2 regions of the Klebsiella sp. PK18 genome follow, and region 2 is predicted to be linked to the other one. Evidence: predicted binding sites of a transcription regulator. Region 2 holds the regulator's gene; the other holds the start of a gene.
The links. Region 2 encodes sigma-54, which starts transcription at its own class of promoters, with help from an activator protein. Its sites were predicted from a motif close to GTTGGCACANNTTTCGCTNT; they were not measured.
Positions count from the first base shown of each region.

Region 1: the regulator sigma-54 is predicted to act here: its motif matches at 3,412-3,431, upstream of norV (anaerobic nitric oxide reductase flavorubredoxin).

Region 1 covers NZ_CM173493.1:1,092,748-1,107,323, reverse strand. The annotation lists gene srlR (glucitol operon DNA-binding transcriptional repressor SrlR) at 45-818, shown strand; gene gutQ (arabinose-5-phosphate isomerase GutQ) at 811-1,776, shown strand; gene norR (nitric oxide reductase transcriptional regulator NorR) at 1,739-3,289, opposite strand; gene norV (anaerobic nitric oxide reductase flavorubredoxin) at 3,478-4,926, shown strand; gene norW (NADH:flavorubredoxin reductase NorW) at 4,923-6,056, shown strand; gene AC3EMD_RS05445 (hydroxyacid dehydrogenase) at 6,251-7,198, opposite strand; gene AC3EMD_RS05440 (RraA family protein) at 7,195-7,890, opposite strand; gene AC3EMD_RS05435 (IclR family transcriptional regulator) at 8,057-8,773, shown strand; gene AC3EMD_RS05430 (MFS transporter) at 8,813-10,147, opposite strand; gene AC3EMD_RS05425 (HoxN/HupN/NixA family nickel/cobalt transporter) at 10,660-11,673, opposite strand; gene hypF (carbamoyltransferase HypF) at 11,676-13,904, opposite strand; gene hydN (electron transport protein HydN) at 13,913-14,440, opposite strand.
Region 2 covers NZ_CM173493.1:537,012-551,587, reverse strand. The annotation lists gene ispB (octaprenyl diphosphate synthase) at 46-1,017, shown strand; gene sfsB (DNA-binding transcriptional regulator SfsB) at 1,214-1,486, shown strand; gene murA (UDP-N-acetylglucosamine 1-carboxyvinyltransferase) at 1,541-2,800, opposite strand; gene ibaG (BolA family iron metabolism protein IbaG) at 2,854-3,108, opposite strand; gene mlaB (lipid asymmetry maintenance protein MlaB) at 3,245-3,535, opposite strand; gene mlaC (phospholipid-binding protein MlaC) at 3,535-4,170, opposite strand; gene mlaD (outer membrane lipid asymmetry maintenance protein MlaD) at 4,189-4,740, opposite strand; gene mlaE (lipid asymmetry maintenance ABC transporter permease subunit MlaE) at 4,745-5,527, opposite strand; gene mlaF (phospholipid ABC transporter ATP-binding protein MlaF) at 5,535-6,347, opposite strand; gene AC3EMD_RS02655 (calcium/sodium antiporter) at 6,557-7,534, shown strand; gene kdsD (arabinose-5-phosphate isomerase KdsD) at 7,531-8,535, shown strand; gene kdsC (3-deoxy-manno-octulosonate-8-phosphatase KdsC) at 8,550-9,116, shown strand; gene lptC (LPS export ABC transporter periplasmic protein LptC) at 9,113-9,688, shown strand; gene lptA (lipopolysaccharide ABC transporter substrate-binding protein LptA) at 9,657-10,202, shown strand; gene lptB (LPS export ABC transporter ATP-binding protein) at 10,209-10,934, shown strand; gene rpoN (RNA polymerase factor sigma-54) at 10,982-12,415, shown strand; gene hpf (ribosome hibernation promoting factor) at 12,438-12,725, shown strand; gene ptsN (PTS IIA-like nitrogen regulatory protein PtsN) at 12,796-13,284, shown strand; gene rapZ (RNase adapter RapZ) at 13,330-14,184, shown strand; gene npr (PTS phosphocarrier protein NPr) at 14,181-14,453, shown strand; gene mtgA (monofunctional biosynthetic peptidoglycan transglycosylase) at 14,517-14,576, opposite strand, start outside.

The sequences.
Region 1 (14,576 bases), 560 kb from region 2:
TGCGAAATTATCACTTCGAAACTTAAACGCAGGATACAACGCCTATGAAACCACGTCAGCGCCAGGCAGCCATTCTCGAGCACCTGCAATCGCAGGGCAAATGCTCGGTCGAAGAGCTGGCGCAACACTTCGACACCACCGGCACCACTATCCGCAAGGATCTGGTGATTCTGGAGAATGCCGGGACCGTCATCCGCACCTACGGCGGCGTAGTGTTGAATAAAGACGAGGCCGACCCGCCTATCGACCACAAGACGCTGATCAACACCCACAAGAAAGCGCAGATTGCCGAGGCCGCCGTGCGCTACATCCACGATGGCGATTCAATCATCCTCGACGCCGGCAGCACCGTGCTGCAGATGGTGCCGCTGCTGAGCCGCTTCAATAACATCACGGTGATGACCAACAGCCTGCATATCGTCAACGCCCTTTCCGAGTTCGATAACGAGCAGACCATCCTGATGCCGGGTGGCACCTTCCGTAAAAAATCGGCTTCATTCCACGGCCAGCTGGCGGAAAACGCATTCGAACAATTCAGCTTCGACAAGCTGTTTATGGGCACCGACGGCATTGATCTGGTGGCGGGCGTCACCACCTTTAACGAGGTCTATACCGTCAGTAAGGCGATGTGTAACGCCGCCCGCGAAGTGATCCTGATGGCCGACTCATCCAAGTTTGGCCGTAAAAGTCCCAACATTGTCTGCGGCCTTGAACGCGTGGATAAATTGATTACCGATGCCGATATTGACCCTGAATTCCAGCGGGCGCTGGAAGCCAAAGGTATTGAAGTCATTATTACTGGAGAACATCATGAGTAACTTTTTGTTAGAGGCCGGACGCCAGACCCTGATGCTTGAGCTGCAGGAGGCGAGCCGCCTGCCGGAACGCCTGGGCGACGACTTCATCCGCGCGGCGGAAACCATCATCCACTGCGAGGGCAAACTGATTGTCTCCGGTATCGGTAAATCCGGCCACATCGGTAAAAAGCTGGCGGCAACCTTCGCCAGCACCGGCACCCCGGCCTTTTTCGTCCATCCGGCGGAAGCCCTGCACGGCGATCTCGGTATGCTCGATAGCCGCGACGTGATGCTGTTTATCTCCTACTCCGGTAGCGCAAAAGAGCTGGATCTCATCGTGCCGCGGCTGGAAGAGAAATCCATTCCGCTGCTGGCGATGACCGGCAAATCCACCTCGCCGCTGGCGCTGGCGGCGAAAGCGGTGCTGGATATCGCCGTGGAGCGCGAAGCCTGTCCGATGCATCTGGCGCCGACCTCCAGCACCGTTAACACCCTGATGCTGGGCGACGCGCTGGCGATGGCGGTGATGCAGGCGCGCGGTTTCAATGAAGAAGATTTCGCCCGTTCCCACCCGGCGGGCGCCCTCGGCGCGCGTCTGCTGAACAAAGTGCATCACCTGATGCGCCGCGACGAAGAAGTGCCGCGGGTCAATACCGAGGCTAACGTCATGGACGCCATGCTTGAACTCAGCCGAACCGGACTCGGCCTGGTGGCGGTCTGCGATGAAGCCAACCGCGTGCAGGGCGTTTTCACCGACGGCGACCTGCGCCGCTGGCTGGTTGCTGGCGGTACGCTCAACGATAGCGTCACTCGGGCGATGACCCGCAACGGCGTAACGCTGCAGGCGGAAAGCCGCGCGGTGGAAGCCAAAGAGCGGCTGATGAAACACAAAATCAGCGCCGCGCCGGTCGTGGATGAAAACGGTCAACTGGTCGGCGCCATCAACCTGCAGAACTTTTACCAGGCGGGGATCCTTTAAGTCCCAGACGTTTCGCCAGCCGATGCAGGTTGGCGACGTCCAGTTCCAGCGCACGGGCGGTCGCCGCCCAGTTGCGCTGGTTCGCCTCCAGCGCGCGGCTAATTGCTTCTCGTTGAAAAGATTCGGTCGCCTCGCGCAGATTGACGTTTCCCGTCGCCGGCACCGCTGCCGCCGTCTCAGTCGGCAACATCGGCGCGGCCACCGCAAACTGGAAATGCTGCGGCTCCAGCACCACTTCATCGCCGGCCTGGGTGGCCCGCGCCAGCACCACCGCCCGGTGAATAGCATGCTCCAGTTCGCGCACGTTGCCCGGCCAGGACCACTGCTGCAGCCTGTTTCGCGCCGCTTCGCTGAGTATCACCCGCGCCAGCCCCATCCGCAGGCGGCACTGCTCACAGAAATAGCCCGCCAGCAGCACCACATCGCTGTCCCGATCGCGTAGCGCCGGAACCGACAGCGGGAAGACGCTCAGCCGATGGTACAGATCGGCGCGAAAGCGCCCTTCCACCACCTCCTGGCGCAGATCGCGGTTCGTCGCCGCCAGCACCCGCACATCGACCCGCAGGCTGCGGTCATCGCCGACGCGCTGAATATCGCCATACTGCAGCACGCGCAGCAGCTTCGCCTGCAACGCCAGCGACAGTTCGCCAATTTCATCAAGGAACAGGGTGCCGTTATCAGCCATCTCAAATTTACCGCTGCGGTTGCTGATAGCCCCGGTAAACGCCCCTTTCACATGGCCAAACAGCTCGCTCTCCGCCACGCTTTCCGGCAGCGCCGCGCAGTTGAGATAGACCAGCGGATTGGCGGCTCGCGGCGATCCCTGGTGCACCGCCTTCGCCACCAGCTCTTTACCGGTGCCGGTTTCGCCGCTTATCAGCACGTTTAAATCCGAGGCGGCGACGATATCGATCTCTTTTTTCAGCTGCAGCATGGGCGCCGACAGGCCGATAATTTCCTGGCGCTCAGGTTGCGCATAATTGACCGGCTGCGCCGGCAACACGTTTTGCGCCTCAAGGCGGGCAATAAGCAGCGCGTTATTCAATGCCCCGGCCACCAGCGCGGCAATCAGCCGCAGCTCTTCATCGCTGAAGCTATCGAAACGGTCGGCATCCATACCATCAAGGGTCAGCGCGCCAATCAGCGTCTGTCCGGCAAACAACGGCAGGCCAACGCAGGCGTGAACCTTCAGGCTCTCATGACCGGGGATCAGCCCGTCATAGGGGTCGGGCAAATCGCTATCCGCCGGGAAGCGCACCACATCCCCGGCGCGCGCAATCGCCTCAAGCCGCGGGTGTCCTTCCAGGGCAAAGCGCCGACCAAGCACATCCTGCGCCAGGCCATCGATCGCCAGCGGCACAAACTGATGCGCCTCATAGCGCAGCAGCGCCGAGGCATCGCAGCCGAGGATCTGCCGCAGGGTAGTAATCAGGCGCGAAAAGCGGTCGGTGTGACCAATATCGCTTTGTAAATCAATGGCGATTCTCGCCAGCTCGTCGACGGAAAAACTCATTGCCGCTCCATTGTCATTTTGACAACACGCATTGTCATATCGACAATTTTAGCTATTGTCATTTTGACAGCAACCAAAATCAGAAAAAAATTAAAAATAGCTAATTATCAATGAATTAAAAAGTTGGCATGCAACTTGATATAAGCCAGTCAACTGAGTTTAAACACACTGTATTGATTGAGGTTGCTATGTCTATTGCGGTTAAAAATAACATTCTTTGGGTTGGCCAACGTGACTGGGAAGTGCGTGATTTCCACGGCACCGAATATAAAACGCTGCGCGGCAGCAGCTACAACAGCTATCTCATCCGCGAAGAGAAGAACGTGCTGATTGATACCGTCGATCATAAATTCAGCCGCGAGTTCGTGCAGAACCTGCGCAGCGAAATCGATCTGGCCGACCTCGACTATATCGTCATTAACCACGCCGAAGAGGACCATGCCGGCGCGCTGACTGAGCTGATGATGCAGATCCCGGATACGCCGATCTACTGCACCGCCAACGCTATCGACTCGATCAACGGCCACCATCATCATCCTGAGTGGAACTTCCACGTGGTGAAAACCGGCGATACTCTCGATATCGGTAATGGTAAACAGCTGATCTTCGTGGAAACGCCGATGCTGCACTGGCCTGACAGCATGATGACCTACCTGACCGGCGACGCGGTGCTGTTCAGCAACGACGCCTTCGGCCAGCACTACTGCGACGAACACCTGTTCAACGATGAAGTGGACCAGATTGAACTGTACGAACAGTGCCAACGCTACTACGCCAACATCCTGACGCCCTTCAGCCGCCTGGTGACGCCGAAAATTACTGAAATCCTCGGCTTCAACCTGCCGGTGGAGATGATTGCCACCTCCCACGGCGTGGTCTGGCGCGATAACCCGACGCAAATCGTCGAGAAATACCTCGAGTGGGCGGCGGATTATCAGGAAGATCGCATCACGATTTTCTACGACACCATGTCCAACAACACTCGTATGATGGCGGACGCCATTGCCCAGGGGATCACCGAAGTTGACCCGCGGGTGGCGGTAAAAATCTTCAACGTCGCCCGCAGCGACAAAAACGAAATTCTCACCAACGTTTTCCGCTCGAAAGGCGTGCTGGTGGGCACCTCCACCATGAACAACGTGATGATGCCGAAAATCGCCGGGCTGGTGGAAGAGATGACCGGGCTGCGTTTTCGCAATAAACGCGCCAGCGCCTTTGGCTCACACGGCTGGAGCGGCGGCGCGGTAGACCGCCTGTCCACCCGCCTGCAGGATGCCGGCTTTGAGATGTCGCTGAGCCTGAAAGCCAAATGGCGCCCGGATATCGACGCGCTGGAATTGTGCCGCCAACACGGACGCGACATCGCCCGCCAGTGGGCCCTCTCGCCGCTGCCGGTTGCTGAAGCAGCGACAACGCCGGAACAACAGGACTGTGCCTGTGCCGCCGCCGCGGCCGCCGATCTCGGTCCCATGATGCAGTGCAGCGTGTGCCAGTGGGTCTATGATCCGGCGAAAGGCGAACCCAACCAGGATGTCCAGCCGGGTACGCCGTGGAGTGAAGTGCCGGACAATTTCCTCTGCCCTGAGTGTTCTCTTGGCAAAGATGTCTTTGACGTACTGGCGACGGAGGCAAAATGAGTGATGGCATCGTCATCATCGGCTCGGGCTTCGCGGCCCGCCAGCTGGTGAAAAATATTCGTAAGCAGGATACGCAAATCCCGCTGACCTTAATCGCCGCCGATAGCATGGATGAATACAACAAACCGGACCTCAGCCATGTCATCAGCCGCGGGCAGAACGCCGACGATCTGACCCTGCAAAGCGCCGGCGAGTTCGCCGAGCAGTACACTCTGCGCCTGTTTCCCCACACCTGGGTGAGCGATATCGACGCCGGAAACCGGTTAGTGAAGAGCCAGGATAACCAGTGGCGCTATGACAAACTGGTGCTGGCCACCGGGGCGACGCCGTTTATCCCCCCGGTACCGGGACGCGAGCTGATGCTGACGCTGAACAGCCAGCGCGAATACGGCGCGGCGCAGAGCCAGCTGCACGACGCCAGGCGGGTGCTGATCGTCGGCGGCGGCCTGATTGGCTGCGAACTGGCGATGGATTTCTGCCGCGCCGGTAAAGCGGTAACGGTAGTCGATAACTCAGCCAGCGTGCTGGCGGCGCTGATGCCGCCGGAGGCCAGCAGCCGCCTGCAGCATCGGCTTACCGAGATGGGCGTACACCTGATGCTGAAAACGCAGCTTGAGGGGCTGGAGCAAACCGCCGACGGCATCCGCGTCAGCCTCGATCGCCAGCGCGCGATAATCGTCGATGCGGTGGTGGCCGCCGCCGGCCTGCGCCCGGAAACGTCGCTGGCGCGCCATGCCGGATTGCAGATTAACCGCGGCGTGGTGGTCAATAACCAACTGCAAACCAGCGACCCGGCGATTTACGCCCTCGGCGACTGCGCGGAAATCAACGGTACGGTATTGCCGTTCCTGCAGCCGATTTTACTCAGCGCCATGTGCCTGAGTAAAAACCTGCTGGCGCAGGCGGGGGAACTCAAGCTGCCGCCAATGCTGGTGAAAGTGAAAACGCCGGATCTGCCGCTGCATCTGGCCGGCGACACCCGCCGCGACGATCTGACGTGGAATATCGTGGCCGCCAAAGAGGGGCTGGTAGCGAAAGGCGTGGATGCCGAAAACCAGCTGCGCGCCTTTGTGGTGAGTGAAGACAAAATGAAGGAAGCCTTTGCGCTGCTCAAGCAACTGGTGAGTTGATTACCGTCCAGGCAGCCCTGTTTTGCCGGGTGGCGCTACGCTTACCCGGCCTACGGAGGCCGCCCGTAAGCTCATATACTGTAGGCCCGCGCAAGCGCAGCGCCGCCGGCGCAGGGGGCGGCGTCTGGCCGCTCCCTGCGCCACGGAAAACAGAGTGCCGAAAAATTAACCGGGAGCGCAGGTTCGGTTAACACTCAAAACGTTGTTTCTGTCTGAGCCGACTCCTGCAGCACCTGCAGAATGTTGGCTGCGGCGGCGGTCCCCATTTTCACGTAAGAGGCATCGCTAACGCCACCCACATGCGGAGACAGAATGACATTATCAATCGCCTGCCAGATATGCGGCGTGGTGAGTGGTTCACTGTGAAAGCTGTCGAGCGCCGCCCAGCGCAAGGTCCCCGCTTTTAATGCTGCGGCCAGCGCCACATCGTCAATCAACCCGCCGCGCGCAGTATTCACCAGGATAGCGCCCGGCTTACACTGCGCCAGCGTGGCGGCATTGATCATTCCTCTGTTATGTTGCGTCAAGGGACAATGAAGGGACAGAACATCGGCCTGCATCAGCAGGTCTTTGAGTTCGTCAACACGTTCACATTCCGGCGGGACCGTTTTCGCGTAGGGATCGTAAGCCAGAACCTTCATACCAAAGGCGACGGCAATTTTCGCCACACGGCTGCCAATAGCGCCGAGGCCGACCAGTCCCAGCGTTCTGCCCTCAAGTTCGAGTGATTTATGCGTTGATTTATCCCAGTGCCCTTCACGCAGGCGGCGGTCAAGCGGAATTACCGACTTGGCACAGGCCAGAATTAACGCCCAGGTGTGTTCGGAAACCGCGGCGGCATTGGCCCCCGTCGCCGCGCGAACCATTATGCCGCGCGCGGTGGCCGCCTCAACGTCAATGACATCAATGCCGCTGCCATGTTTGGCAATCACCTTCAATGCCGGGGCGGCATCCATGACGGCGGCCGTGATTTTGCCATAGCGCACCAGTATCGCGAGCGGATTGTGCTGCTGGCACAAGGCTATCAGCTGGGATTCTGTTGGCTGGCGGCCGGCAAAGACAAGCTCGTAATCTTCCAGCATCTCCAGCGCTGCTGCAGCCAAATCGCTGCCGGTAATCAGGATGACGTTTTTAGCGCTCATGGCAGTGTCTCCCCTTCGCTCAGCATCCCTGCCTGACGCAGAGCGCTCTCCAGCCAGTGCGGACGAAGGTCGCCGTCGCGGATAGCAACCAGACGTTTTGATTCCATCGCCAGTTTGCCTTTCGCCAGTTCGATGATGGTGCGAACTTCATCGCGCGGGATAACGACCACGCCGTCAATATCCCCTACCACTAAGTCACCTGCCTGCACGGCGGCGCCACCGACTGAAATAGCGTGATTGACCCTGCCTGGAATGAACTTGGTGGGGCCGCACGGATTCAGGCCGGCGGCGAAAACCGGAAAGAGTTGGTTACTTAAGGTTTCCGCATCGCGAACGGCACCGTCAATGATAATCCCTGCGATACCGCTGGCCTGGGCCTGCGTGGCCATGATCTCTCCCAGCAGCGCGCAGGAGAGATCGCCCTTCCCGTCGATGACCAGCACATCGCCAGGTTTGGCGACGGCCATTGCGGCGTGAATAGCGAGGTTATCCCCCGGGCGGACCTCTACGGTAATCGCTGGCCCGGCAACCGCCATATGCGGCGCCAGCGGCTTGATGCGGCCATGTAATGTGCCACGGCGTCCGGCCACGTCAGCCAGAATGGCGGCCTGAAATTCGGCGGCCTGGCGGACCTCTTCCGCGTCAACACGCGCAATATCAAAGTTGATGAGTTTCTGTTGCGAAGCAGGCATGGTTACTCTCCATTTGTTTTACTAGATACAACTCACGTGTACTATATAAAACAACTATACGAGCATTGCTTCGCTTTTCGCCAGTGTTGCGAAGTTGTTTGTGATGTAAACACGAAGTTACTCACAAAATTCAGGTACAATTTTGTTCGGCAAAAAGGAGAACATGATGGGGAATGAAGGCGTAATTGCCGTTGAAAAGGCGCTGGCTTTACTTGATTGCTTCCGTCCCGGTAATGACAGTCTGACGTTAACGGAGCTGGCCCAGCTTTCGGGATATCACAAAACAACCGTTTATCGCCTGATGAATTCGCTTGAGCGAATGAACTACATCATCCGGCACGACGATGGCACCTATACGCTCGGCCACCGTCTGCTCTATCTCGGCAAGCTCTATGAGCAATCATTTGAACTTGCCAGAGTCGTACAGCCGGAATTGCAGGCGCTGTCACAGGCCTCCAGCGAAAGCGCGAGCTGGTATGTGATTGAGGGGGGACAGCGCCTGTGTCTGTTCCGCGCCGAAGCCTCCCAGGGATTACGCCACAGCAACCTGCCCGGCAGCCAGTTCCCGCTGGATGGTTCCGCTATCAGCAAGGTTTTACGCCACTGGGGATTGGGTGAATCGTTGCAGGAAGACGAACCGACGCTGCCGTTCTATACCTCCGGCGCGCGCGACCCGCACACCGCGGCCTTCGCAATGCCGGTGTTTGGCGTCCACGATAAACTGATCGCGGCGCTGGCCCTGACCGGGCCGGCATCGCGTCTGACGGAAGATCGTAAAGAAAACGGCATCAGCCAGCTCATGCAGGAGACGGCCAACCGCCTGTCGCTCAAGCTAGGCGCCAGCAAGCCATTCTGCGAAAGGTTTTACGGTCTGAAAGAGTAAGATTGGCTAAGAAGGCGGGAAAAATCCCGCCTTTGCTTATTAATGGGTCATCTGTTTTTCCTGCCTGGCAGTCTGCGAGTAACGCCGTCCCATGGCCAGCACCGCAATGCCGCCTGCCAGACACAAGGCGGCCAGCGGCAGCATCGCCAGCGTATGGCTTCCTGTCCGTTCGCTAATAATGCCATAGGCATTCACCATCACCGCGCCGCCAATCAGGTTGGCGATCGCGCCGATGGCCGCCAGCCCGGCGGCGGCTGACGTGCTGCTCATCCAGCCCGATGCCAGCGCCCAGAAGGGGCCCTTCGCCGCATAAGCGCCAATCAGTATGGTACTGAGGATCATAATGGTGGCCGGAAGCGACAGATTGATAAATGCCGCGAACACGCCAGCCGCAATCATAAAGAGGGTAAGCGCCGTGTGCCAGCGGCGTTCATTTTTCCGGTCCGAACTGCGTCCCCAGACAATCATCAGCACCGACGCCAGTCCATAGGGGATGGCATTCAGCAGCCCGGTGGTCAGGTTATCAAGATGGAACGACTTCAGCAGCTGTGGAGACCAGACGCTAAGCGTGGTGCCGGCAGACGACGCACCGGCGTAAATCAACGCCATCAGCCAGATTTGGCGATGCTTCAACAGTTGCCATGTGGTGGTATGGCCGATCTGTTTCTGCTGTTGGCGCTCCGCCTGAAGCGTGTTTTCCAGCCACGTCTTCTGCCGGTCGTTTAACCAGCCAGCCTGATGCGGGCGGTCGCGCAAAATAAAGAAAGCGGCAATCCCCAGCAGCACCGCCGGCAACCCTTCAATAATGAATAACAGATGCCAGCCGCGCAGCCCTAACCAGCCATCCAGCATCAGGATCAGCCCTGAAAGCGGTGAGCCGATAAAGTTAGCCAGCGGAATGGCCACCATAAAAGAGGCAATAATACGCGCACGGTAGCGTGACGGGATCCACCAGGTAAGATAGAGTACCACGCCCGGAAAAAAGCCCGCTTCGGCAGCGCCCAGTAAAAAACGGACGATGTAAAGGGAGGTGGTGTTCTGCACCAGCGCCATACACATCGATACCACTCCCCAACTGATCATAATGCGCGGGATCCACAAGCGCGCCCCCACCTTCTGCATCGCCAGGTTGCTGGGCACCTCAAAGATAAAATAGGCGACAAAATACAAACTGCTGGCGAAGCCAAAAGCCGCCTTACTCAGGCCCAGATCCTCATTCATCTGCAGCGCAGCCATACCAATATTGCCCCGGTCAATAATCGACACCAGGTAGCTGACAACCAGGAAAGGCAGGATGCGCCAGATAACCCGCCGCATGGTCTCTTTTTCCAGCGCATCGTTATCGATAGCGCGGTTCGGTAATTGATCGGTCATGGTTTCCTCGCAGGGTTTCATTATGTTTATCAGGAAAACGATGTAGTGACGAAATAAGTGACTTCAGCCTGATGCGTCCGTTTTGCCGCGTCCGGAGATGAGGATGGGCTGCCTGGGTTGTCATGTTGCTTCACCAGGTAACGCAAGCCACACGTTTCTGGCCGCAAGGTGCGGCGCGGTAACGATCTCCATGAACATCTCGCTATTGTTGTACTCTGTACAACTTAGTTTTATTTTACAAAACTACTATAACGAGGCTGTCGTGTTTTTATCCAGTTAACGAGTGGTTTAAATTATGTAAATAAGAGGTAAATCACAGATGCTTCGGGTCGTTAAAACGAGGGAAAATGAAGATTTGATAAAAAATAATAATTTTTCAATGAGTTAAGTAATTGAGGTTATTGACGCAGAGGGATGCATCACCAGGACCTGGGTCAGCCTGCGCAGCGCAGCGCCGCCGGGCAGATCGGGTAGCCCGGCTAAGCACAGCGCAAGCCGGGAAAATCTCCAGGTTAACGCGCCAGATTGTCGTAGCCGCGCCAGCGGTAGTTAAGCACCGACAGCGCCCAACAGGCGACGAACAGCCCCACCACCACAAATCCGGCGTCGCCAAGGTTATCGTTTAACATCCCCACCCAGCGCCATATCCCGCCGCTGAGCGCAAACTTATCCATCAGCAGGCCCAGCGCTTCCAGGCCGCCGATAAACAGCGCCACCACCACCGAGGTGCCGGTGATGGTCATATTGTAATAAAGCTTGCGCTGCGGTTTGCTGAACGCCCAGCCGTAGGCGCCGACCATCAGCACGTTATCGAGGGTATCCACCAGCGCCATACCACTGGCGAACAGCGCCGGGAAGACCATAATCGACCAGACGGAAATCCCGCTCGACGCGCCGGCGGCGGAGATACCCAGCACGCCGATTTCGGTAGCGGTATCAAAACCGAGGCCGAACAGGAAGCCGACCAGGTACATCTGCCAGCTGCGGCTAACCAGACGGAAGGTTTTGCCAAACAGCCAGCTCATCACCCCGCCGCCGCTGACGATTTCGTCGCTCACCTTCTCACCGCGCTTCCACGCCCGAAAGCTGCGCCACACGCTGCGTAAAATCACCAGGTTGATAAAGGCCATCGCCAGTAAAAACAGGGCCGACACGGCGGTGCCGATGACGCTACCGGTGTCATGCAGCCAGCTCATCTGCGCGCTGAAGGCCGTGGCGGTCGCGGCAATCGCCGCCGAGGCCAGCACCACAATCGATGAGTGGCCCAGCGAGAACCAGGCCCCGACAGCGAATGGCCGCCGCCCCTGCTGCATCATCTTGCGGGTCACGTTATCAATCGCCGCGATGTGGTCGGCATCAACTGCGTGGCGCAGGCCGTAGCCCCAGGCCAGCAGGCTGGCGGCCATCAGCGCGCCGCTGTCGCCAAAAGCCTGCAGCGCCCAGCACCAGGCCAGTAAATTCGCCGCGATCAACCCCAGCACCAGACCCGCGGCGCGCGGCTGCTGGCGTAAAACTGTCATTATCATTGTTATGTTCCTTGAGCCTGCCCGCGGGCGGCGGCGATCACCGCCTGACCATATGCGATTGCGCCGTCGCCGGCCGGCAACTGCTGCGCAAACAGCAGAGTAAAATCCGCCAGATAAAAGGTCAATCGCGCCGCCAGCAAGCGGTTATGCAGCACCCCGCCGCTGCAGACTATCGTGTCGATGCCGCGAGCGGTGGCGCAGTCGCAGGCCATCGCCGCCAGCCCACAGGCCAGGGCGTCATGGAATGCCCAGGCTTTCTGCGCCGGGGTCGCCTGCCAGTTCAGCCACTGTCGCCAGAAGGTCGCTATGTCCAGCGCGTCGTCGCGCCACGGCAGCGTAACCGGGTGGCTGACGCCGGGGCAGCTGGCGGCCAGCGCTTCCAGCCGACAGGCTGCTTCGCCTTCATAGCTCAGGCTCTCCGGCGCACAATCCAGCGCGCAGGCAACGGCATCAAACAGCCGTCCGCAGGACGAGGCGCGTGGCGCGTTAATGCCGCGATCGATGGCCTGCGCCAGCAGCGGCCAGTTGCGCTGGCGGAGGGGGGCGGTGTGCGGATAATCCTGCCAGTCAGGGACAAAGGCCAGGCACTGAGCCAGCAGATTTCGCCACGGCTGGCGCGCCGCCAGGTCACCGCCCGGCAGCGCCACGGCCGGCAGTCCGCCAAGATGTTCGCACTGGCGATAGTTCACCCGCAGGCACTCCCCGCCCCACAGCGCACCGTTTTCCCCCATCCCGATGCCATCAAGGGTCAGGGCAATCACATCGCCGCCGTCGAGCGGCCATCGATGTTCCGCCAGGCACGCCGCGGCATGAGCATGGTGATGCAGCACCGTCTCCACCGGCAGCGACAGGGACACCGCCCACTGCGTTGAGCGATAGCCGGGGTGGGCATCAACCACCACCCGCTGCGGCACAAACGCGTAAATGCTTTGCATCAGTTGCAGGGTGCTGCGCCACTGCTGTTCAACGCCTTCCTCGCCAAGATCACCAAAGTGCTGGCTCAGCACCGCTTCGCTGCCGCGCGCCAGGCAGAAGGTATTTTTCATATCCGCGCCGAGAGCCAGCAGCGGCGGGATGTCTCGTAGCCCCGGCGGCAGCGGCAGCGCATCCGGAACGTAGCCCCGGGCGCGGCGCAGCATTTCACCGCTTGACCGCACCAGCGAATCATCCATTCGCTGCAGGATGTCGCGATTATGCAAGAGAAAGCCGTCAGCAATGTCGGCTAAATCGTTGAGCGCCTGAGTATTACTTAACGCCGGCGGACGGCCGCTGAGGTTGCCGGAGGTCATGACGATGGGGCGCGCCAGAGCCTGCAGAAGCAAATGCTGCAGCGGATTAGACGGCAGCATCACCCCAACTTCCGCAAGCCCTGGCGCAATCTCGTCGCACAGGCCGGAGACCTGCGCTTTAGCAATCAGTACGATGGGCGCCGCCGGGGAGCCCATCAGCGCCGCGGCGTCGGCGGGTAAGCCCGCCGCTGACGGCAACATTACCGCCAGCGGTTTCGCCGGACGGTGTTTCCTCGCCCGCAGCGTGGCAACGGCAGTAGGATTACCGGCATCGCAGGCCAAATGAAAGCCGCCGATGCCTTTTATCGCCACGATGTCGCCTGCCGCCAGCCGCGTGATGGCCGCCTGCAGCGCCGCCTCGCCGTCCAGCGCTTCCCCCTCTGCCCGCCATTCCAGCCGCGGCCCGCAGTCGGGGCAGGCCATCGGCTGGGCGTGAAAACGGCGATCCGCAGGATCGCGGAACTCCGCCTCACAAGGGGAACAGAGCGGGAACGGCGCCATTGCGGTGAAGGGCCGGTCGTAGGGCATGGCGCGGATAATGGTTAACCGCGGCCCGCAGTGGGTGCAGTTGATAAAGGGGTAGCGGTAGCGGCGCGCCCGGGGATCGTTCATCTCCGCGAGGCACGCCGGGCAGGTCGCGGCATCGGGCACAATCTGAGTGCGCATGCATCCCGCCCCGCTCTCGCGGATGGTGAAATCCTGCGGCGTGGCCGTCCAGCAATAAGGGGTGCAGTCGGTGCTGTCGATACGCGCCAGCGGCGGGCAGTGGTCAGCCAGAGCGGCAGTAAAACCATCGTCGCCCCCGGCCAGCCGCACGAGGACGCCGTCACCGTCATTACAGACATCGCCGCAGCGGGCCTGCGTCCGGGCCAGCTGCCAGACAAAGGGGCGGAACCCCACCCCCTGCACTTTACCGCGAATGCGGATTTGCACCCCGTTCATACCCGGTGTTACCAGGCCAGCGCCGTACGACGACGTTTCTCGATATTCATCTGCTCGAGTTTGTTGCGGTCAACGCACACCAGGGCGTGCGTCGGGCAGACTTCCATGCAGGCCGGGCCGCTCTCGCGGTGGAAGCAGAGATCGCACTTGTTGGCTTCGGCTTTTTCCGCCACGACGTTCAGTCCGGCGCCGCTATGGCGGATCACCGGGCGCACCACTACCTCCATCGCCCCGTACGGGCAGGCAACAACGCAGGTTTTGCAGCCGATGCAGCGCTCCTGCATCACATGGACAAAGCCTTTATCGCGGCTGATAGCGCCGTTCGGGCAGACGTTGGCGCAGGGGGCGTCTTCACACTGACGGCAGGCGGTCGCCGTGGAGACATTGACCCCTTTGATCACGTGAATACGCGGTTGAAAAGTGTGAGGCGTCAGGGAAGCGCAGTCCTGATGTTCCTGATGGGATACCACGCAGGCCACTTCGCAAGTGCGACAGCCGATACATTTGCTCGCATCGGCGATAATGAAACGGTTCATCCATTTCTCCAGCAGTAAGAAGGTTACGCGCCGGAGTATGCATAATACGTTCCAATTATTTAATATATTGATTTTAAATAATATTACAGTCTTGCCTTGCTGTCATCGTCAGTAGTGACGATGACAGCTGACGACG
Region 2 (14,576 bases):
CCCACCTGGATTCATGGTAACAGGACATTTGGCCCGGCTTTTGCGATGAATTTAGAAAAAATCAATGAGTTAACCGCGCAAGATATGGCGGGTGTCAATGCGACGATTCTTGAGCAACTCAACTCCGATGTTCAGCTTATCAATCAGTTAGGCTATTACATCGTCAGCGGCGGCGGCAAACGCATTCGCCCGATGATTGCTGTGCTTGCCGCGCGCGCGGTGGGCTATCAAGGGAGCGCGCATGTCACTATTGCTGCGCTGATTGAATTTATTCATACCGCCACGCTACTGCATGACGACGTCGTCGATGAGTCTGACATGCGTCGCGGCAAAGCCACGGCCAATGCGGCGTTCGGCAATGCCGCCAGCGTGCTGGTTGGCGATTTCATCTATACCCGCGCCTTCCAGATGATGACCCAGCTAGGCTCACTGAAGATCCTCGAGGTCATGTCGGAGGCGGTGAACGTCATTGCCGAAGGCGAAGTGCTGCAGTTGATGAACGTCAACGATCCGGATATCACGGAAGAGAACTATATGCGCGTCATCTACAGCAAGACGGCGCGCCTGTTTGAGGCGGCCTCGCAGTGTGCGGGAATGCTGGCCGACTGCTCCGCGGAAGAAGAGCGCGCGTTGCAGGATTATGGTCGCTATCTCGGCACCGCTTTCCAGCTGATCGACGATTTACTCGACTACAGCTCCGACGGAGAGCGACTCGGTAAAAACGTCGGTGATGACCTGAACGAAGGCAAACCGACGCTACCGCTGCTGCATGCTATGCATCATGGCACCCCCGATCAGGCGGCGATGATCCGCGGGGCGATCGAGCAGGGCAATGGTCGCCATCTGCTGGATGCTGTTCTGGAAACCATGGCCACCTGCGGTTCGCTGGAGTGGACGCAGAAGCGTGCTGAAGAAGAAGCCGATAAAGCGATTGCAGCCCTGCAGATCCTCCCGGACACACCGTGGCGCGAAGCTTTGATTGGACTGGCACATATTGCGGTCCAGCGCGATCATTAACCCCCCCTCCTTTCCCGCGCGATGCGCGGGAAAGTTCCAGTAAAATGCCACTTCTCTCCCTAAACTTCCGAATATCTTGATAGATTCTGAATATTCTGGCGCCTTAACAGAACTTGTTAGAACCCTACATAGTACGCGGGTATAGTGTCCCCATCGCCCATGTGGACGATCTGGACCTTTAACACCAGGAGAATTTATGGATAAGTTCATCGACTGGCATCCCGCCGATATTGTTGCTGGGTTACGTAAACGGGGAACATCGCTGGCGGCAGAGTCGCGACGGCACGGCCTGAGTTCTTCAACGCTGGCGAACGCCCTGACCCGCCCCTGGCCGAAAGGCGAGTTGATTATCGCCACGGCGCTGGAAACGCAGCCGTGGGTCATCTGGCCGTCACGCTACCACGACCCGGTGACTCATGAGTTTATCGACAGAACGCAGATGATGCGTCAAAAGAAGACAGACAGGTGATGTGATAATCGACAGGGTCCCGAACCAACGCCCCGGGGCCCTGTCAGGACACGGTTACTCGCCCTTCACGCGCTGAATATTGGCACCCAACGCCTGCAGTTTATCCTCGATACGCTCATAGCCACGATCGATGTGGTAGATGCGATCAACGATGGTGGTCCCTTCAGCGATGCAGCCTGCCAGCACGAGGCTCGCCGACGCACGCAAATCGGTCGCCATCACCTGCGCGCCCGAAAGCTGCTTCACGCCGTGACAGATAGCGGTATTGCTCTCGATCTCCGCGTGCGCGCCCATACGGATCAGTTCCGGAATGTGCATGAAGCGGTTTTCAAAGATCGTTTCGGTGATCACGCCGGTCCCTTCCGCCACCAGGTTAAGCAGCGTGAACTGGGCCTGCATATCGGTCGGGAAGCCCGGGTGCGGCGCGGTACGCACGTTGACCGCTTTCGGACGGTTGCCGTGCATATCGAGGCTAATCCAGTCTTCGCCCGTTTCGATGTCAGCCCCGGCGTCACGCAGTTTCGCCAGAACGGCATCCAGAGTATCCGGCTGCGCGTTACGGCAGAGGATCTTGCCGCCGGAAATCGCCGCGGCCACCAGGAAGGTGCCGGTTTCGATACGGTCCGGCAGTACACGGTATACGCCGCCACCCAGACGCTGCACGCCTTCGATGGTAATGCGATCGGTGCCCTGGCCTTTGATTTTCGCGCCCAGCGCGTTAAGGAAGTTGGCGGTATCGACAATTTCCGGCTCGCGCGCGGCGTTTTCGATAATCGTCGTCCCCTCCGCGAGGGTCGCTGCGCTCATGATAGTTACGGTAGCGCCGACGCTCACCTTATCCATCACGATATGCGCGCCTTTCAGGCGACCGTTGACCGAGGCTTTGACATAACCTTCTTCCAGTTTGATCTCGGCGCCCAGCTGTTCCAGACCGCTAATGTGCAGGTCGACCGGACGCGCGCCGATGGCGCAGCCGCCTGGCAGAGAAACTTGTCCCTGACCAAAACGCGCCACCAGCGGGCCCAGCGCCCAGATGGAGGCACGCATGGTTTTCACCAGGTCGTACGGAGCACAGAATACATCAACCGGGCCGGCGTCAATCCATACCGAACCATTGCGCTCAACCTTCGCGCCCAGCTGGCTCAGCAGCTTCATGGTGGTATCGATATCTTTCAGCTTAGGTACGTTCTGGATCTCTACCGGCTCTTCGGCAAGCAGCGCGGAAAAGAGGATTGGCAGGGCGGCGTTCTTTGCACCAGAAATGGTGACTTCGCCCTGAAGGCGAGTCGGCCCCTGAACACGGAATTTATCCATTGATTCTGTTCTCTATTAAAAATTCACATACGCTGCAGGGGACCCCCCACAGCTTAGAAGCCATTTAGTTTGCGGTCTCGCGCCCACTCCTGCGGAGTGAAGGCCTTGATCGACAGCGCATGGATACGGTTGTCAGCAATATATTCCATCAGCGGCGCGTAGACGCTCTGCTGCTTTTTAACCCGACTCATGCCATCGAACATCTCACCCACAGCAATAACCTGAAAGTGGCTGCCATCGCCAGAGACGTGGACTTCCTGGAGGGGGAGTGCGTTCATCAGCACGGTCTGAATTTCATGATTTTCCATGGGCTCAAATTTATCTGATAGTGAAAACAGCCCAACATCTTAGAGGAAAGTGGCGCGGTCTTAAACAAGCAAAAAGCCCCGACGAAAAGATTGCCGGGGCTTTCGGAATAGCTTCAACGCTAAGGCACTGAAAAGATTATGGGATCATATCGACAGGCAGGTTGTAAAGACCGATCAGCGTTTGCAGATTTTCGCTCTTCGCGATCAGCTGCGCTTCCCGCCCCTGACGGCGGATCAGTGCCACAAAATGCACTAACAGCGCCAGGCCCGCCGTGTCCACGCGCGTAGTCTGGCTGAGATCGATGATCGTCGCCCCCTCCGTCGCCCTGGCGCGTGCTTCCCAGAGCGGGACCAGCAGATCCTGGTCCAGCTCTCCGTGCAGCGCCAGCGTCTCGCCCTCGCGAGTCCAGCTCAGCTGCCCGGTCATTATTTTTTCTGTTCCAGGGTGATCGGCTGAGCGGAGATCGCTTTCAGCTGCGCGGTCAGGCCGTCAACGCCCTTGGTGCGCAGCAGATCGCTCCACTCATTCTGTTTGGTGGTGATCATACTGACGCCTTCGGCGATCATATCGTAGGCCTGCCAGTTACCGGTCTGGGTATTTTTACGCCACTGGAAGTCCAGACGCACCGGCGGACGACCGTTCGGGTCGATGATAGTGACGCGGATCGGAACGATGGTTGCGCTGCCCAGCGGCTGCTCCGGCGCAATCTGGTAAGTCTGCCCGTGGTACATCGCCAGCGCCTGGCCGTAGGCCTGCTTCAGATATTCACGGAAGGCGGCAAAGTAGGCCTCACGCTGCGCGGGGGTCGCTTCTTTGTAATAGCGGCCCAGCACCAGCGCGCCAGCATATTTCACCTGCACATACGGCAACAGCTCCTGGTCGACGATGTCGCGCAGATAGTTAGGGTTGGCTTTGATCTTCGGCTGTTCATTCTTCAGGCGATCGAAGGTTTTCTGCGCCGCTTCATTCATCAGCTTATACGGGTTGGACTGGTCTGCCGCCTGGACAGCGGTCAGCGGGGCAATCACCAGCATGGCGACCATGAGTAAGCGTTTAAACATATCGTGTTTCTCCTGAAATTAATGCGTCGTGCCGGCTGCCGGCGTCGCGTCAGTATGACCTTCTGCCTCGGCCTTATCATTGCCAGAATTCTGATTGTCGCCGCCCTTGCTGTTATAAAGGAACTGACCAATCAGATCTTCCAGCACCATGGCGGACTTGGTGTCCTGGATAGTACCGCCGTCTTTAAGGATAGTCGTCCCAAGGTCCGGGTCTTCAAAACCGACGTTCAGCGCCAGATACTGTTCGCCCAGCAGACCCGAGGTGCGGATCGCCAACGAACTGGTATCCGGGATATGGTTGTAGCGCTCATCGATATCGAGCTCCACGCGTGGCAGATAGGTTTTCGGGTCGAGAGTGATGTCCGCTACCCGTCCCACAACCACACCGCCGATGCGTACCGGCGAACGCGCCTTCAGGCCGCCGATGTTATCGAAGGTCGCGTAAAGGCGGTAAGTCGGCTCAGTACGTAGCGAGGTGACGTTCGCCGCCTTCAGGCAGACAAACAGCGCCGCCAGCAGCGCCACCAGTAAGAACACCCCTACCCAGATTTCATTTTTTTTCGTTTGCATGAACTCAATTCCCAAACATCAGCGCAGTCAGCACAAAATCCAGCCCCAGAACCGCCAGCGACGCATGCACCACGGTGCGTGTTGTCGCCCGGCTAATCCCGGCGGAAGTGGGGATAGCGTCATAACCGTTAAATAACGCAATCCAGGTTACCGTAATGGCGAATACCAGACTCTTAATCAGGCAGTTCACCAGGTCCATTCGCCAGTCGACGGCATTTTGCATCGCGGTCCAGAAAAAACCACCGTCAATGCCTTTCCAGCTTACGCCTACCAGCGCACCACCCCAGATCCCTACCGCGACAAAGATAATCGTCAACAGCGGCAGCGAAATGACGCCAGCCCAGAAGCGTGGAGAAATCACGCGACGCAGCGGATCCACCGCCATCATCTCCATACTCGAGAGCTGCTCCGTGGCCCGCATCAGGCCAATCTCGGCGGTCAGCGCCGATCCGGCGCGCCCGGCAAACAGCAGCGCAGCGACCACCGGCCCCAGCTCGCGCAGCAGCGACAGCGCCACCAGCATGCCAAGACTGGTCTCTGCGCTGTAGGTGGTTAAGACCAGATACCCCTGCAGCCCGAGCACCATACCGATAAACAAGCCCGATACAATGATAATCAGCATCGACAGAACGCCAACGTTATAGAGCTGACGAACCAGCAGCGGCGCGTGCTTGCGAAACTCTGGTTTGCCCACAACGGCGTTGAAAAGCATTAATCCGGCGCGTCCAAACGTCGCGGTGGTTTTAATCCCGCGATGCCCTAGCGCGGCCAGCGCATTAAACAGCATGAGTCGCTCAACTCCCTATGCCTAATAAATCATGGTGATAGTCGCCAGCCGGATAACGGAACGGCACCGGGCCGTCGGCAATACCATCAATAAACTGACGAACCCGAGGATCGGTATTCTCCCGCAGCGACTGGGCGCTACCGTGGGCGACAATCTTTTTATCCGCCACGATATACGCGTAGTCCGCAATGCTAAGCACCTCAGGCACATCGTGCGAAACCACGATGCAAGTGACACCCAACGTGTTGTTGAGTTCAGAAATCAGCTTCACCAGCACGCCCATGGTGATGGGATCCTGCCCGACAAACGGTTCGTCGAACATAATCAGATCCGGCTCAAGGGCAATCGCTCTCGCCAGGGCGGCGCGGCGCGCCATCCCGCCGGAAAGCTCGGAGGGCATTAACTTCGCAGCCCCACGCAACCCCACTGCTTCCAGCTTCATCATCACCGTCGTATGCAGCAGCGCAGGCGGCAGCTGCGTATGCTCGCGCAGCGGATAGGCAACGTTATCAAAGACATTGAGATCGGTGAACAGCGCGCCAGACTGGAACAGCATGCTCATCCGCTTACGCACCGTATAAAGACGCGATCGCGTCATCTGCGGCACGTTCTCGCCATCAAACAGGATCTCTCCCCTGTCCGGCGGGATCTGCCCGCCGATCAGGCGTAACAGGGTAGTCTTGCCGATCCCCGAAGGTCCCATGATCGCAGTAATTTTACCGCGCGGCACCGACAGCGAGATGTCGTCGAAGATCACACGATCGCCGCGTGAAAAGCGGATACCGCGTACTTCAACTAAATTCGCCTGAGTTTGGCTCATAAAATCATCCTTACTAAACACCTGACGGGCAAGCATGGCCCTTTCTTGCGCCACAATCACAACATTTTTACAGAATCTTACCTGCACAGGTTAGCGAAAGCTGGCATTTGTTTTACTTTTGGCACACATAAAGTCAAAATTAAGAATTCGTTACGCTGCGTAGGGATAACCCAGCGAGGCGACGATTATACCTGAAGAAAGGACTTTAGATGCTCTTAGCGACGGCTCTGTTAATTATTGGTTTACTGCTGGTTGTCTACAGCGCCGATCGTCTGGTCTATGCCGCTTCCATCCTGTGTCGTATGTTGGGGATCCCGCCGCTGATCATCGGTATGACGGTGGTGAGTATCGGCACCAGCCTGCCCGAGATCATGGTTTCCACCACGGCCTCGCTGCATGGGCAGATCGATCTGGCGGTCGGCACCGCGCTCGGCTCCAACATTACCAATATTCTTCTGATCCTCGGACTCGCCGCCTTACTCAGGCCATTTACCGTGCATTCTGATATTCTGCGCCGCGAATTACCGCTAATGTTGCTGGTCAGTGTGCTGGCCGGGCTGGTGCTCTACGATGGACAGCTGTCCCGTCTCGACGGGCTGTTTTTACTGGCGTTAGCGCTTCTGTGGCTGCTGTTTACCATCAAAATCGCCCGTCTGGCGGAGCGCCAGGGCAGCGATAGCCTGACTCGCGAACAGCTGGCGGAGCTGCCGCGTGAAGGATCGCTGCCGGTCGCTCTGCTCTGGTTAGGGGTCGCGATGATTGTCATGCCCATGGCTACCCGTATGGTGGTGGATAACACCACGGTATTGGCAAACTTTTTTGCCATTAGCGAGCTGACCGTCGGTCTGACGGTGGTGGCGATAGGCACCAGCCTGCCAGAGCTGGCCACCGCTATCGCCGGGGCGCGGAAAGGGGAAGATGACATTGCTATCGGCAATATCATCGGCGCCAATATCCTCAATATTGCGCTGGTGCTGGGTTTACCGGCGCTGATCGCGCCGGGGAGCTTTGCGAGCGAAGCCTTCACGCGCGATTATGGCGTGATGCTGCTGGTCAGCCTGATCTTCGCGGTGCTGTGCTGGCGCCGCCAGCAGCAGCCGGGACGACTGGTTGGCGCACTGCTGGTCGGCGGCTTTGTGGTTTGGTTGGCGATGCTGTTCTGGACAGCGCCGCTCTTCGTTGAATGACTCGGGATAACATCATGTCGCAAATAGATTTGCCCACGGATTTTGACTTTCAACAGGCAGGCCGTCAGGTGCTGGAAATTGAACGTGAAGGTCTGGCCCAGCTCGATCAATATATAAATGAAGACTTTACCCATGCTTGCGAAACGATTTTCCTCTGCGGCGGCAAAGTCGTGGTGATGGGGATGGGCAAATCCGGCCACATCGGCCGCAAAATGGCGGCGACGTTCGCCAGTACCGGCACCTCGGCTTTTTTTGTCCACCCCGGCGAAGCGGCGCACGGCGATTTAGGAATGGTCACTCCACAGGATGTGGTGATTGCGCTGTCGAATTCCGGCGAATCGAATGAAATTCTGGCGCTGATCCCGGTCCTGAAGCGCCAGCAGGTGAAGCTTATCTGCATCACCAGCCGGCCTGAGAGCAGCATGGCGCGCGCAGCGGATATCCATCTGTGCGTGAAAGTGCCCAAAGAGGCCTGCCCGTTAGGGCTGGCGCCCACCTCCAGCACCACCGCGGCGCTGGTGATGGGTGATGCCCTCGCCGTCGCTCTGCTGGAAGCCCGTGGCTTTACCGCCGAAGATTTCGCCCTGTCTCATCCTGGCGGCGCACTCGGTCGTAAGCTGTTGCTGCGCGTCAATGATATTATGCATACCGGTGATGAAATCCCGCACGTCGGCCTGCAGGCCACCCTGCGCGATGCGCTGCTGGAAATCACGCGTAAAAATTTAGGCATGACCGCCGTTTGCGATGACGATATGAACATCATCGGGATCTTCACCGATGGTGACCTGCGCCGGGTCTTTGATACCGGCGTCGATATGCGTAATGCCAGCATTGCCGATGTCATGACCCGGGGAGGGATCCGCATCCGTCCCGGCACCCTGGCGGTAGATGCGCTAAACCTGATGCAATCCCGTCATATCACCTGCGTGCTGGTTGCCGATGGCGACCACCTGCTAGGTGTGGTACATATGCACGATCTCCTGCGCGCGGGCGTAGTGTAAGTAAGGAAAAAATAATGAATAATGCTGATGCTCAGTTAGCGACATGCTATGGGCCGGTAAGCCAGGCGTTTCTCGATCGCGCGGCTAAGATCCGTCTACTGATCCTCGATGTTGACGGTGTATTATCCGACGGACTTATCTATATGGGTAATCACGGCGAGGAGCTGAAAGCGTTCAACGTCCGCGATGGCTATGGTATCCGCTGCGCGCTGACCTCCGGCATCGAAGTGGCGATTATTACCGGGCGAAAAGCTAAACTGGTAGAAGACCGCTGCCAGACGCTGGGCATTACGCATCTCTATCAAGGTCAGTCGGATAAGCTGTTGGCGTTTCGCGAATTAGTCAGCAAACTGGCGGTTCGTCCGGATGAAGTGGCGTATATCGGCGACGATCTGATCGACTGGCCGGTGATGGCGGAAGTGGGTTTAAGCGTCGCCGTCGCCGATGCGCATCCGCTGCTGCTGCCGCGGGCGAATTATGTCACGCGCATTAACGGCGGACGCGGCGCGGTACGCGAAGTCTGCGATTTGTTACTATTGGCGCAGGGCAAGTTGGATGAGGCCAAAGGGCAATCAATATGAGTAAAACCAGACGTTGGGTTATCATTTTACTGTCGCTGCTCGCGCTGATCCTCATCGGCCTGAATCTGGCGAATACGGACGACACGGCCCAGCCGGAGGTCAATCCCAACGACCCGACGTATAAAAGCGAACATACCGACACCGTCGTGTACAGCCCGGAAGGCGCCCTGAGCTATCGGCTGATTGCCGAGCATGTGGAATACTTTTCCGATCAGGAGGTTTCCTGGTTTACCAAGCCGGTGATGACCACCTTTGATACCAATAAGGTGCCAACCTGGTCAATCAGGGCAGATAAAGCGAAGCTGACGAATGACCGAATGCTCTATCTTTACGGGCACGTTGAGGTGAATGCGCTCGCGCCTGACTCTCAACTGCGCAAAATTACGACGGATAACGCCCAGATAAATCTGGTCACACAGGACGTTACCTCCGATGACATGGTGACGTTATACGGCACCACATTTAATTCCAGCGGCCTGAAAATGCGTGGAAACCTTCGCAGCAAAAATGCCGAGCTGATTGAAAAGGTGAGAACCTCTTATGAAATTCAGAACAAACAAACTCAGCCTTAAGATTGCGCTCGCCGGCGCTTTACTGGCCGCCAGCCTGCCGGCCCTGGCCAAGACGGGAGATACCGATCAGCCGATCCATATCGAGTCCGATCAGCAGTCACTGGATATGCAGGGCAACGTCGTCACTTTCACCGGTAACGTGGTCGTCACCCAGGGGACGATCAAAATTAACGCTGATAAAGTGGTGGTCACCCGTCCGGGCAATGAGAAAGGTAAAGAGGTGATCGAAGGCTTCGGTAACCCGGCCACCTTCTACCAGATGCAGGATAACGGCAAGCCGGTAAAAGGCCGGGCGTCGAAAATGCGCTACGAGCTGCAGAATGATTACGTCGTGCTGACCGGCAACGCTTACCTTGAGCAGCTCGACAGCAATATCAAGGGCGATAAGATCACCTATCTGGTGAAAGAGCAAAAAATGCAGGCCTTCAGCGACAAAGGTCGACGCGTCACCACCGTTCTGGTGCCGTCTGAGCTGCAGGATAAAAGCGGCAATCAGCAAAAGAAGAGTAACTAATTCGTTATGGCAACCTTAACTGCGAAGAACCTCGCCAAAGCTTATAAAGGCCGCCGCGTGGTGGAAGATGTCAGTCTCACCGTTAACTCCGGAGAGATTGTCGGCTTGCTCGGCCCGAACGGCGCCGGTAAAACCACCACCTTCTACATGGTGGTCGGCATTGTGCCGCGCGACGCGGGCAATATTATTATCGATGACGAAGACATCAGTCTGCTACCGCTGCACGCGCGCGCGCGCCGGGGCATCGGCTATCTGCCGCAGGAAGCCTCTATTTTTCGTCGTCTGAGCGTCTATGACAACCTGATGGCGGTCCTGCAGATCCGTGACGATTTAACCAGCGAACAGCGGGAAGATCGCGCCAAAGAGCTGATGGAAGAGTTTCATATTGAGCACCTGCGCGACAGCCTCGGTCAGGCGCTCTCCGGTGGTGAACGCCGCCGTGTCGAAATCGCTCGCGCGCTGGCGGCGAACCCGAAATTTATCCTTCTGGATGAACCCTTTGCCGGTGTTGACCCCATCTCCGTTATCGATATCAAACGCATCATTGAACACCTGCGCGACAGCGGCCTCGGCGTACTGATCACCGACCATAACGTCAGAGAGACCCTCGCCGTCTGCGAACGGGCGTATATTGTCAGTCAGGGACACCTTATTGCTCATGGTACGCCGCAGCAGATCCTCGAAGATGAGCAGGTTAAGCGCGTGTATCTTGGGGAAGACTTCAGACTCTGATAGGGTAGAGGTTACAGACGTTTTAGCCGGAGATATTTACCCTGAACATGAAGCAAGGTTTGCAATTAAGGCTTAGCCAACAGCTTGCCATGACGCCGCAACTGCAGCAGGCTATTCGTTTGCTGCAGTTGTCCACGTTAGAACTCCAGCAAGAGCTCCAGCAAGCGCTGGAAAGTAACCCATTGCTTGAGCAAACCGATCTTCACGACGAGGTAGAGGCGAAAGAAGTGGAGGACCGCGAGTCCCTCGATACCGTCGATGCGCTTGAGCAAAAAGAGATGCCGGACGAGCTCCCTCTCGATGCCAGCTGGGATGAAATCTATACCGCCGGTACGCCGTCAGGCAACGGCGTGGATTATCAGGACGACGAGCTGCCCGTCTATCAAGGCGAAACCACTCAGACGCTGCAGGATTATCTGATGTGGCAGGTCGAGCTGACGCCCTTCACCGACACCGACCGCGCCATTGCCACCTCCATCGTCGACGCCGTCGACGATACGGGCTATCTCACCATTCAGATTGAAGACATCGTCGACAGCATTGGCGATGACGAAATCGGCCTGGAAGAGGTGGAGGCCGTTCTGAAGCGCATCCAGCGTTTTGATCCGGTTGGCGTCGCGGCGAAAGATCTGCGCGACTGCCTGCTGATCCAGCTGTCGCAATTCGCTAAAGAGACGCCGTGGCTGGAAGAGGCCCGGTTGATTATCAGCGACCATCTCGATCTGCTGGCTAACCACGATTTCCGCACCCTGATGCGAGTGACGCGCCTGAAAGAAGAGGTGCTGAAAGAGGCGGTGAATCTGATCCAGTCGCTGGATCCCCGCCCTGGCCAGTCCATTCATACCAGTGAACCGGAATATGTCATTCCCGACGTACTGGTCCGCAAGGTCAGCGGCCGCTGGACCGTGGAGCTCAACGCCGACAGCATTCCCCGGCTGAAGATTAATCAGCAATATGCGGCAATGGGCAACAGCGCCCGCAATGACGCCGACGGCCAGTTCATTCGCAGCAATCTGCAGGAAGCCCGCTGGCTAATCAAAAGTCTCGAAAGCCGCAACGATACGCTGCTGCGCGTCAGCCGCTGCATCGTTGAACAGCAGCAGGCTTTTTTCGAACAGGGTGAAGAGTATATGAAGCCGATGGTGCTGGCCGATATCGCCCAGGCTGTCGAGATGCATGAATCCACCATTTCCCGTGTCACCACGCAAAAATATCTGCACAGTCCGCGCGGTATTTTTGAACTGAAGTATTTCTTCTCCAGCCATGTGAATACCGAAGGCGGCGGCGAAGCCTCGTCGACGGCCATTCGCGCGTTGGTGAAGAAGTTAATCGCCGCGGAAAACCCCGCGAAGCCGTTGAGCGACAGTAAGCTCACCTCCATGCTGTCCGAGCAGGGTATCATGGTCGCGCGCCGCACTGTCGCGAAGTACAGAGAGTCTTTATCCATTCCGCCGTCAAACCAGCGTAAACAACTGGTCTGACACAACCGATAAGGAAGACACTATGCAGCTCAACATTACAGGACACAACGTCGAGATCACCCCCGCGATGCGCGACTTCGTCACGGCGAAGTTCAGCAAACTGGAGCAATTTTTCGACCGGATCAATCAGGTCTATATTGTGTTAAAAGTAGAGAAAGTGACGCAAATTGCGGACGCGAATCTGCATGTCAACGGTGGCGAAATCCATGCCAGTGCGGAAGGGCAGGATATGTATGCAGCTGTCGATGGTCTTATCGACAAGCTGGCAAGGCAGTTAACGAAGCACAAAGATAAACTAAAACAACACTAATTGTCCGGGCCCCCCTGCGTCCGTCGTGGTTTAACATCGGCGGCGGGCGCGGGGGCGCTCAGGTGAAATTATGATGAACAACGATTCGGCTCTACAACTGAGCAACGTCCTGAACCAGGAATGTACCCGTAGCCAGGTTCACTGCCAGAGCAAGAAGCGTGCTCTGGAAATCATTAGCGAACTGGCCGCCAAACAGTTAAGTTTGCCGCCGCAGGTGGTGTTCGAAGCGATCCTCACCCGCGAAAAAATGGGCAGTACCGGGATTGGCAATGGTATTGCCATTCCTCACGGTAAACTGGAAGAGGATACGCTGCGTGCTGTCGGCGTTTTTGTCCAGCTGGAAACCCCCATCGCCTTCGACGCGATCGACAATCAGCCTGTCGACCTGCTGTTCGCGCTGCTGGTGCCAGCCGACCAGACAAAGACTCACCTGCATACGCTCTCCCTGGTGGCCAAACGGCTGGCGGACAAAGCGATTTGCCGTCGCCTGCGCGCGGCGCAGAGCGATGAAGAGTTGTATGAGATCATCACCGAAGCAGGAAGCAGCGATGACGCATAACGGCAGTCGCACCTTATCCTTTATCGTACTGAGGAGAAACGGTACATGGTACTGATGATCGTCAGCGGCCGCTCGGGCTCGGGGAAATCCGTCGCTCTGCGAGCGCTGGAAGATATGGGCTTTTACTGCGTGGATAACCTGCCGGTCGTGCTGCTGCCCGATCTGGCGCGGTCGCTGGCTGACCGCAATATCTCCGCGGCCGTCAGCATCGACGTGCGTAACATGCCGGAATCACCGGAAATCTTTGAACAGGCGATGCAGAACCTGCCGGAATGCTTTTCTCCGCAATTGCTGTTCCTTGATGCCGATCGTAATACCCTGATCCGCCGTTACAGCGATACTCGTCGCTTACACCCGCTCTCCAGCAAGAATCTGTCGCTCGAAAGCGCCATCGACGAAGAGAGCGACCTGCTGGAGCCACTGCGCTCCCGTGCGGATCTGATCGTCGATACGTCCGAAATGTCGGTGCATGAGCTGGCGGAAATGCTGCGTACTCGCTTGTTAGGCAAACGCGAGCGTGAGCTGACGATGGTCTTCGAATCCTTCGGCTTCAAGCACGGTATTCCGATCGATGCTGATTACGTCTTTGACGTGCGCTTTCTGCCAAACCCGCACTGGGATCCGAAACTGCGTCCAATGACCGGTCTGGATAAACCGGTGGCCGCCTTCCTTGACCGGCACACCGAAGTGCACAACTTTATTTACCAGACCCGGAGCTATCTTGAGCTATGGTTACCGATGCTGGAGACTAACAATCGCAGCTATCTGACGGTGGCCATTGGCTGCACCGGTGGTAAACATCGTTCGGTTTATATTGCTGAACAACTGGCTGACTACTTCCGCTCCCGCGGCAAGAACGTACAGTCTCGTCATCGGACGCTGGAAAAACGTAAATCATGACCGTAAAGCAGACCGTTGAAATCACCAATAAGCTGGGCATGCACGCCCGCCCGGCGATGAAACTGTTTGAGCTGATGCAGAATTTCGATGCCGAAGTACTGCTGCGCAACGATGAAGGCACGGAGGCGGAAGCAAACAGCGTGATTGCCCTGCTGATGCTGGACTCCGCGAAAGGGCGGCAGATAGAGGTGGAAGCCAGCGGTCCGCAGGAAGTTGAGGCGCTCGCCGCGGTGATTGCTCTTTTTAATGCCGGATTTGATGAAGACTAAGCGTCACGCTTCCCGGCGACGGCCGACTGGCGACAGTGCCAGCCCCGGCGCCGGATTCACGCGCTAATACAGCTTATGCTCGCGCATAAACCCTTCCCCGCCCAGCTGTCGCATCTGGCGTAA